2 regions of the Isoptericola sp. Y581 genome follow, and region 1 is predicted to be linked to the other one. Evidence: riboswitches for the same ligand, from Rfam matches in the RefSeq annotation. Region 1 holds a riboswitch; the other holds the start of a gene.
What was found. Region 1 has a riboswitch for thiamine pyrophosphate ahead of AC1C2W_RS17810 (thiamine ABC transporter substrate-binding protein). Riboswitches for the same ligand answer to the same signal wherever they lie in the genome.
Positions count from the first base shown of each region.

Region 2: it holds a riboswitch for thiamine pyrophosphate, as region 1 does, so the genes downstream of both, AC1C2W_RS07900 (thiaminase II/PqqC family protein) here and AC1C2W_RS17810 (thiamine ABC transporter substrate-binding protein) in region 1, are expected to answer to the same signal.

Region 1 covers NZ_JCAIUK010000010.1:2,251-6,651, forward strand. The annotation lists gene AC1C2W_RS17795 (sulfite exporter TauE/SafE family protein) at 1-754, shown strand, start outside; gene AC1C2W_RS17800 (PAS domain-containing protein) at 985-1,788, shown strand; gene AC1C2W_RS17805 (DUF4235 domain-containing protein) at 1,816-2,082, opposite strand; TPP riboswitch at 2,224-2,326, shown strand; gene AC1C2W_RS17810 (thiamine ABC transporter substrate-binding protein) at 2,397-3,506, shown strand; gene AC1C2W_RS17815 (ABC transporter permease) at 3,623-4,401, shown strand, end outside.
Region 2 covers NZ_JCAIUK010000003.1:368,552-372,952, forward strand. The annotation lists gene AC1C2W_RS07895 (ABC transporter ATP-binding protein) at 1-1,655, opposite strand, end outside; gene AC1C2W_RS07900 (thiaminase II/PqqC family protein) at 1,801-2,028, opposite strand; TPP riboswitch at 2,263-2,377, opposite strand; gene AC1C2W_RS07905 (hypothetical protein) at 2,461-3,147, shown strand; gene AC1C2W_RS07910 (YcnI family copper-binding membrane protein) at 3,236-4,099, shown strand; gene AC1C2W_RS07915 (copper resistance CopC family protein) at 4,096-4,401, shown strand, end outside.

The sequences.
Region 1 (4,401 bases):
CGCATCGGGCGCGTCGCACTGGCGCTTCGGCAACGTCGACTGGAAGGTCGTGGTCAAGATCGGCATCCCCGGCGCGATCGGGGCATTCGCCGGCGCGACGTTCCTCTCGTGGCTCTCGACCGAGATCGCGGGGCCGCTCATGTCCATCCTGCTGCTCGGCCTCGGTGTCTACGTGCTGCTGCGCTTCACGCTGCGCGGCCTGCGCACCGACCGCCTCGGGCAGCCGCTGCGCAAGCGGTTCCTCACTCCGCTCGGGCTCGTGGCCGGCTTCATGGACGCCACGGGTGGCGGCGGCTGGGGCCCGGTCGGGACGCCCGCGATCCTCGCGAGCGGCCGGATGGAGCCGCGCAAGGTCATCGGCTCGATCGACACCAGCGAGTTCTTCGTGGCGGTCGCCGCCAGCCTCGGCTTCCTGTTCGGCCTCGGTGTCGCCGGCATCAACCCCTCGTGGGCGCTGGCGCTGCTGATCGGCGGCCTGATCGCGGCCCCCATCGCCGCCTGGCTCGTGCGGCTGGTCCCGCCGCGGGTCCTGGGTTCCGCCGTCGGCGGCATCATCGTCCTCACCAACGCGCGCACCCTGATGAACCTGGACTCGTTCCCGGTGGACGGCGCCGTGCGCGGCGTCGTGCTCGGCCTCATCGCCGTCGGCTGGGCCGGGGCGATCGTGTACTCGTTCCGCGAGCACCGTAAGGCCGTCGCCGAGGAGACGGCTGCCGCGCCCGTCGATCCCGCGGTCGCGACGCCCGCCGTCTGAACCAGGTCTGAAGCACAGGGAGGCGCACCCGCCGGTACGACACCCGCGGCCCCGCGCGGTCACCCGACCCCCTGGGCCGTGGGTGAGATCGTGGGCCGGTTCCTGGGGAAACCGGGCCACTTGCCCTCACCACCCCGGGCCGTCCGGTGGCGGTGCTGCCGTGTCCCGGTACGGTGGGGGAGCCAGGAGATCTGCGAGCCCGACCCTGAGCACGGATCGGGGGTGAGCCCATGTCGACGCACAGGACTCCGCACGACTCCCCGCGCCGTGAGCTGGTCGCGCTCGCGGAGCTGCTCGGGGCCGGGAGCCAGCTCCTCGTGGGCCAGTATCGGGTCGACGTCGCCACGGGGGCGTGGTGGTGGTCCGACGAGGTCTACCGGATCTTCGGCCGCGAGCCCGGGACGATCCCGCCGGGGCCCGAGGTGCTGCGCGCCCACCTGCACCCCGACGACCGGGAGCGGCTGTCGCGCACCGCGGTGGTCGCGCTCGGCACGGGCCGCCCGTTCGCGGGCGGGCACCGCATCGTGGACGACCACGGGCGTACGCACACCGTCGTCGTCACGGGGCAGGCGCGGCACGGCACGGACGGCGCGGCGTCACAGCTCGTGGGGTACGTGATCGAGGCGAGCCCCGTCGTTCGCGTCGCGCTCGACCGCGACGCGCACCGGGCCGTCTCGCGCGCGTTCGTCGCGGCGGCCGCCTCGGAGCGTGCCAAGGGCGCGATCATGGCCGTCTGCGGGGTGGACGAGTCGGTGGCCACCGAGGTGCTGGCGGACGCCGGCGCCCAGGTCGGCGCCTCCGCGCAGTCGGCCGGAGAACAGGTCATGAAGGAGCTCGCGCGACCCGTCGGCGTCGGTGTCGGCGACGGCGACGGCGACGCGGCGCTCACGGCGGCGGAGGTGGTCCGGTCCGCGCCGCCCGCGAAGGACGCCGCGGACCGGCTCAGCCGCGCGCTCGCCGCCGTGCACCTGGTGGACCGCCCGCACGGCCACGACGCGCAGCTCGCGAGGCGTCGCCCGCGGGCGAGCCGCTGAGCGGCTGCACCCGCGGAGGCGCCGTCGTCAGGCGCTGTGCACGAAGCGCCCGGCCGCGCGCACCGCGCCCTTGCGGGCCAGCCGCTTGGCGAGGACCGCGACGCCTCCCGAGACCGCCGCGAACGTCACCGCCTGGACGACCGAGATCTCGTCGTCGTCCACGTTGGTGGGTGCCGCGCTGCCGGTGGCCTTCTCCCAGACCACCCCGATGAGCTTCTGTGCGATCCATCCGGCGGCGATCGTCAGCACGACCGTGCCGACCTTCACCGCGATCGGCTGCTCGGTGTCTGCCACGTGGCCTCCTCGGTTCGTTCTCTCGTGCGTTCTCGGTGCGTGATCGTGGCGCGTGCAGGGGCGTCGTGGCACGTCAGGCACATCACACCCCGTCGACGCGGACGGCACCACGGTAGCGCGGCGCGGGTGTGTAGGCTCGTGGTGATACGACAGGGGAGCGCCACGGCGCTGAGAGTGCGGACCGCCGCAGACCCTCGAACCTGACCCGGTTAGCACCGGTGGAGGAAGTCGGGATTCTCGATCCCTGCGGGCATCCGCGCCACGACGACGCCCAGCGCCCGCAGGACCCCCTTCTCGACCGTTGAGGAGGAACCATGACCCACAGCGCGCAGCGTCCGCTCCCGGCGGGCCGCGAGCGGACGAGGACACGCACGACGGCGGGCCTCGCCGTGGTCGCGCTGCTGCCACTGCTCGCCGCCTGCGGGGCAGGCGGGGACGGCGGTGGCGCGGCGAGCGGTGGGGACGACAGCACGGTGACGCTCGTGACCCACGACTCGTTCGCCGTCTCCGACGACGTCCTGGCCACGTTCGAGAAGGAGTCCGGCCTCACTGTCGAGCAGGTCGCGCCTGGTGACGCCGGCACCCTGGTCAACCAGCTGGTGCTCACCAAGGACGCGCCGCTGGGCGACGTCGTCTTCGGGGTGGACAACTCGTTCGCGTCGCGCGCGGTGGAGGCGGGCGTCTTCGAGCCATACCAGCCCGCTGACCTCGACCCGCAGGTCGCGGCGTACGCGCCGGACGACCTGGCCGGCACGCTCACGCCGATCGACGTGGGCGACGTGTGCCTCAACCTCGACGACGGCTGGTTCGCCGAGCACGACGTCACCCCGCCGGAGACGCTCGAGGACCTCACGAAGCCCGAGTACGCGGACCTGACCGTGGTGACGAACCCCGCCACCTCGTCGCCCGGGCTGGCGTTCCTGCTCGCCACGATCGGCGCGTTCGGCACCGACGGCTGGCAGGGCTACTGGGCCGACCTGCGTGACAACGGCGTCAAGGTGGCCGAGAGCTGGGAGGACGCGTACTACGTGGACTTCTCCGGCGCGGGCGAGGGCGGGCAGCGGCCGATCGCGCTGTCGTACGCGACGTCGCCGGCGTTCACCGTGTCCGAGGACGGGAAGTCCTCGACCACCAGCGCCATGCTCGACACCTGCTTCCGGCAGGTCGAGTACGCGGGCGTGCTCGCGGGGGCCGAGAACCCGGAGGGCGCGCAGCAGCTGGTCGACTTCCTCACCACGAGCGAGTTCCAGGCCGACGTGCCAGGCCAGATGTACATGTACCCGGCCGACCCGGGCGTCGAGCTGCCCGCCGAGTGGCAGAAGTTCGCGCCTCTGGCCGACGAACCGTTCGAGGTGGCGCCCGCCGACGTCGCCGAGCACCGCGACGAGTGGATCGAGCAGTGGACGGCCACGGTCGTCGGCTGACGCGGCCGCCCGCCCCGGCAACGCGTCCCGTCGCGCGCCCTTCGTCCCGGGCGTCGCTTCCGCGCGCCCACCGGTGGCGCGCGTGGCTCGGCTGGGGCGCCGCGGTCGCGCTCCCGATGGGCTTCCTCGCGGTCTTCTTCGCCTGGCCGGTGGTCTCGCTCGTCCTGCAGGGATTCTTTACGGACACCGCGGCGGGCCGGGTGCTGGACCTGTCCGGCTTCGCGGACGTGCTGTCGCAGGAGCGCACGTGGCGCATCGTCGGCCAGACGCTCGCCCAGGCGGTCGCGGGGGCGGTGCTGTCGCTGCTGCTCGGCCTGCCCGGCGCGTACGTGCTGTACAGGTGCCGGTTCCCCGGGCGCACGCTGGTGCGCGGCCTGGTGACCGTGCCGTTCGTGCTGCCGAGCGTGGTGGTGGGCGTCGCGTTCCGCGCGCTCTTCGCGCCCGGCGGGCTGCTCGGCTGGGCCGGGCTCGAGGAGAGCTTCGCCGGCATCGTGCTGGCGCTCGTCTTCTTCAACTACGCGGTGGTGGTGCGCACCGTGGGCGGTATGTGGGAGCGGCTGGACCCGCGCGCCGAGCAGGCCGCCCGCGCGCTCGGCGCCACGCCGTGGCGGGCGTTCCGCACCGTGACCCTCCCCGCCCTCGGGCCGGCGATCGCGTCGGCCGCCGCAGTGGTGTTCCTGTTCTGCGCGACGGCGTTCGGCGTCGTCCTCGTGCTCGGCGGCCTGCGCTACGGCACCATCGAGACGGAGATCTGGACCCGGACCACCCAGTTCCTCGACCTGCGCTCGGCCGCCGTGCTGTCCGTCCTCCAGCTCGTGGTGGTGGCCGGGGCCCTGCTGGTCAGCTCGCGCGCGCGGTCCCGGCGCGAGCGCGCGCTGCACCTGACGAGCGACCG
Region 2 (4,401 bases), on a different contig from region 1:
GCGAGGCGCTGGCGCTGCCCGCCGGACAGGGACAGGCCTTCCTCGCCGATCCGGGTCTCGATGCCGTCGGGCAGGTCGGCGACGAACCCGGCCTGCGCGACCTCGATCGCCTCGTGCAGCCGGCGCTCCCGCTCGGCCTCCGGCACGGCGTCGGGCCCGGACTCGGGGACCCCGAGCAGGACGTTGTCGCGCACCGAGGCCGAGAAGAGGGTCGGGTCCTCGAACGCGACCGCGACGGCGCGCCGCACGTCGTGGCGGCGCATGCGGCGCACGTCCACGCCGTCCAGGAGCATCTCGCCGCCCGTGACGTCGAAGATCCTCGGCACGATCATCGCCAGGGTGGACTTGCCGGAGCCGGTCAGGCCGACCAGCGCCGTCGTGGTGCCGACCGGCAGCTCGAGGTTCACGTGCTCCAGCACCGGGTTCGCGGAATCCTCGTACCGGAAGCTCACGTCGCGCAGCTCGACCTCGCCGCGGGGCTCGCCCACCTCGACGGGATCCGCGGGGTCGGCGAGCGGGTTGGGCGTCTCCATGACCTCGCAGAAGCGGTCGACGGCGGTGCGGGCGTTGAGCGTCATCGACAGGGTCATGCCGAGGTCGACCACCGGGCCGTTGATCACCGCGGCCGTGAGGAAGAAGGCGACGAGGTCGCCGAGGGAGATGTCGCCGCGGGCGGCCAGGACGGAGCCGAGCACGAGGCACACTGCCAGCGTGACCTCGGGGATGAGCTGCAGCGACGTCGTGACGGTCGCCTGGTTGCCCGCCTTGCGGATCTCGGTCTGGCGCAGCTCCTCGGCCTGCCCGGTGAACGAGGCGAGGGCGTCGCGCCCCCGGCCGAACGCCTTGAGGACGCGGATCCCGTGCACGGACTCCTCGACGGTGGTGGCGAGGTCGCCCGACTGGTCCTGCGAGAGCCGCGCGATCACGCGGTAGCGGCGCGAGAAGCGGAAGGCGATCACCGTGACGGGGATCGCGCCCGCGAGGTAGACGAGGCCGAGCCAGCCCGCCGTGCTGAGCAGTATCCCGACGCCGACCACGATCGTCACTGCGCTCACGACGAGCTGCAGCAGGCCGAAGATCAGCCAGCGCCGCAGCAGCCCGAGGTCGCCCATGATGCGGCTGAGGAGCTGGCCGCCCGGCCACCGGTCGTGGAACGCGACGGGCAGGTCCTGCAGGTGACGGAACAGCGCCATCCGCATCTCCGCCTCGATCCTCGTGCCCGGGTACATCACGAGGTTGCGGCGCAGCAGGACGAAGCCGGCCTCCGCGACGCCCAGCAGCAGGACGGCGACCAGCGGGACGACGAGGGAGCCCATGTCGTGGGCCGCCGCGCCGTCCGCGAGCGGGCCCTCCACCAGTGCCTGGAGAACGCGCGGGATCGCCAGCGCCGCGAGGCTCGCGCCCAGCGCGGACAGCAGGCCACCGATCAGGCGGGGCACCGCGGGACGAACGTACGGGTACAGCCTGCGCACGGACGCGATCGTCGAGAGCTCCGAGCCCGCCGGGGGTGGGTGCCCGGCGGCGTCGCCCGGGGGCGTGCCGGGGGCGTGTGTCGGTGGGGACTCGGAGGAGCCGGAGCTCCTCCGGGGGCTGTCGGAGGGTTCGGCGCTGTTGGCGCCTTTGCTGCTGCGCGTGGCGCTGGTCGTGTCGGGCATCACACCCATTCTGTCACCGACCACCGACACACTTGCCTTGGTCATCGACATGTGGGCAAGCGCTCACCGAGACCCGGGTTTCGACCGGCTCAACCGACGGAACTGGTTTCGACCGGCTCAACCGGCGGAACTGGTTTCGACCGGCTCAACCGGCGGAACTGGTTTCGACCGGCTCAACCGGCGAACGCGTCGTCGGCGTGGTGCCCAGCCATGCGGAGTACGGGTGTCCCGGCCGGTCGCGGGCCGCGAGCGGCTCCCCCACGTCCTGGTAGATCCAGTAGCAGGGCAGGACGGCGGCCACGAGGGTCGCGTAGTCGCCCCCGGCCGCGCGCAGGTGGTCGAGGTAGGCCGTCGTGGCCGGGCTCGCCGCCACGTCCGGGCGGCTCGTCGCCGGGCGGCTCGTCGCCGGGCCGCCCGCCTCCGGGCAACCGCCCCCGAGCCACCGCGCGTGCAGGTCGAGCTCGGTGACCAGGGCGCCGTGCGCGCCGCCGGCCCAGAACGCCTGCTCCGCCCGCGTGGGTGCGAGCTGGCTCGCGCGGGCCAGCGCCCGGGGCGACGTCGGCGGTGTGGACGGCGGTGTGGTTCGCGTCGTCGTCGAGCCGTGCGCGCACGCTCATGTCGACATCCCTTCGCTAGTGCGAGCTAGATCAGGTTCGACGGGTGTGATCTCAGCGTCCCGGTACCGGCGGTAGCCGGGCCGGGACGCACCCCGTGTCTCGGCGCCACCGTAGATCAGGCCCCGCCGCGGCGGAGCGACGATCCGGGCCGTGACCCGACTGCTGAACCCGGGCGATAAGGTGGCCGGGTGCCCGTGGTCGTCCGTCGTGTGCGCGAGCTCCTCGTCGCCGGCACGACGCTCAGCATCGCGGCCGCCGCGCACCTCCTGGCCGGCGGCGCGCTTCCCGGGGCACCCCTCGGCTGGCTGGTCGTCGCGGCGCTCACGGCGCCGTTCGCCGTGTGGACGTCACGCCGCCGGCTGACCCTCCGCCGCCTCCTGCCCGCCATGGTCGCGATGCAGGTGGTGCAGCACTCCACCCTGTCGTTCATGGCCGCCGCGGACTCCGGCCGCTCGCTCTCCGCTGCCGGCCAGGTCGGCCAGGTCGGCCAGGTCGGCCAGGTCGGCCAGGCTGGCCAGGTCGGGCACACGCTGCACGAGCTGGGCCCCGGTGCTCTGCCCCCGGCCCAGGCGGGCCTGACGCACCTGCACGGCGACGGGGCGGGCACCTCGGCATGGATGCTCGCCGCGCACGCCGCCGCCGTCCTCGCCACGGCGCTCCTGCTCGCGGCGGGCGACCGGGCGGCGACCGACGTCGTGGAGCACCTGCGAGGCGTGGGGGTGCTGGTCCAGGGCCCGCCCCCGCTGCCCGTGGTCCGGCGGCGCGGGCACGTCGTCACCGGCCGCGCCTGGCGGCCACACCCCTGGCACGGGCTGGGTCGCCCCCGGCCGCGCGGCCCGCCGCTGCTCCCGGGCGCCATCGTGCGCCCCGCCTGAGCCTGCCCGGTCCGACGTCGGACGAGGGCGGGTCCCTCGACGTCCACGACAGTCGAACCACGACGCGAACCAGCAGGAGCAGACAGCCATGCCTACGACCCACGACCCGACCCACCACGACCCGACCCACCACGACCCGACCCACCACGACCCGACCGACCACGACCCGACTCCGACGAACCGCCCCGCCCGCGGCTCCCGCCGGGCGCGCGCCCTCGCCGGCGCCGCGGCGCTCGCCATCCCCGCCCTCGTGCTCGGCGCGGGCGCCGCATCGGCACACGTCACCGTGACGCCGGAGTCCGCCGCGGCCGGCAGCTACGCCACCCTGATCGTCAAGGTTCCCAACGAGTCGGACACGGCGTCCACGACCGGCGTCAAGGTCACCCTGCCCGCGGACACGCCGTTCACCAGCGTGTCCGTCGAGCCGGTGCCCGGGTGGACGGCCGAGGTCACCGACGCGCCCCTGCCCGAGCCGGTCGACGTGCACGGCACCCAGGTGACCGAGGCTCCGGCCACCGTCGAGTGGACGGCCGACGACCCCGACGCCGCGATCGCCCCCGGCGAGTTCCTCCGCTTCACCGTCTCCGCAGGCGCCGTGCCCGAGGGTGCCGAGCAGCTCGCCCTGCCCGCCACCCAGACCTACTCCGACGGCGAGGTCGTCGCGTGGGACGAGGAGGCCACCGACGGCGCGGAGCCGGAGCACCCGGCCCCCGTGCTGCAGGTGACCCCCGCCGAGACGGACGGGCACGACGCGGACGGGCACGACGCGGCCGCGTCCGGCGGCTTCGGCGGCTCCGGCGACGGGCCGGCCGGCGGCACGACCGAGGCCACCGGTTCCGACGGCAGCGACACCCTGCCGCTCGCGCTCGGCGCCGCCGGCCTGGGCCTCGGGCTGGTCGGGGCCGTGACGGGCGTCGTCGCGCTCGTCCGCGCCCGTTCGGGGCAGGCGTGACGCGCCGGCCGGGCCGCCGCCGCGCGAGGACGCGGCGCGCGGGGGCGGGCGTGCTCGTCGCCGGGATCGCCGGGATGGCCGGCCTGGCCGGCCTCGCGGGGACGGCCGGCACCATGGTCGCCGCTGCCCCCGCGAGCGCGCACAACGTCGTCGTGGACACCTCCCCGGCGGCAGACTCGTCCGTGTCCGAGGCGCCCGAGACCGTCGACATCACGTTCGACGACGTGGTGCTGAACCTGTCGGCCGACGGCACGAGCACCGTGGTCACGGTGACGGACGCGGACGGGGCGGAGCACGCCACC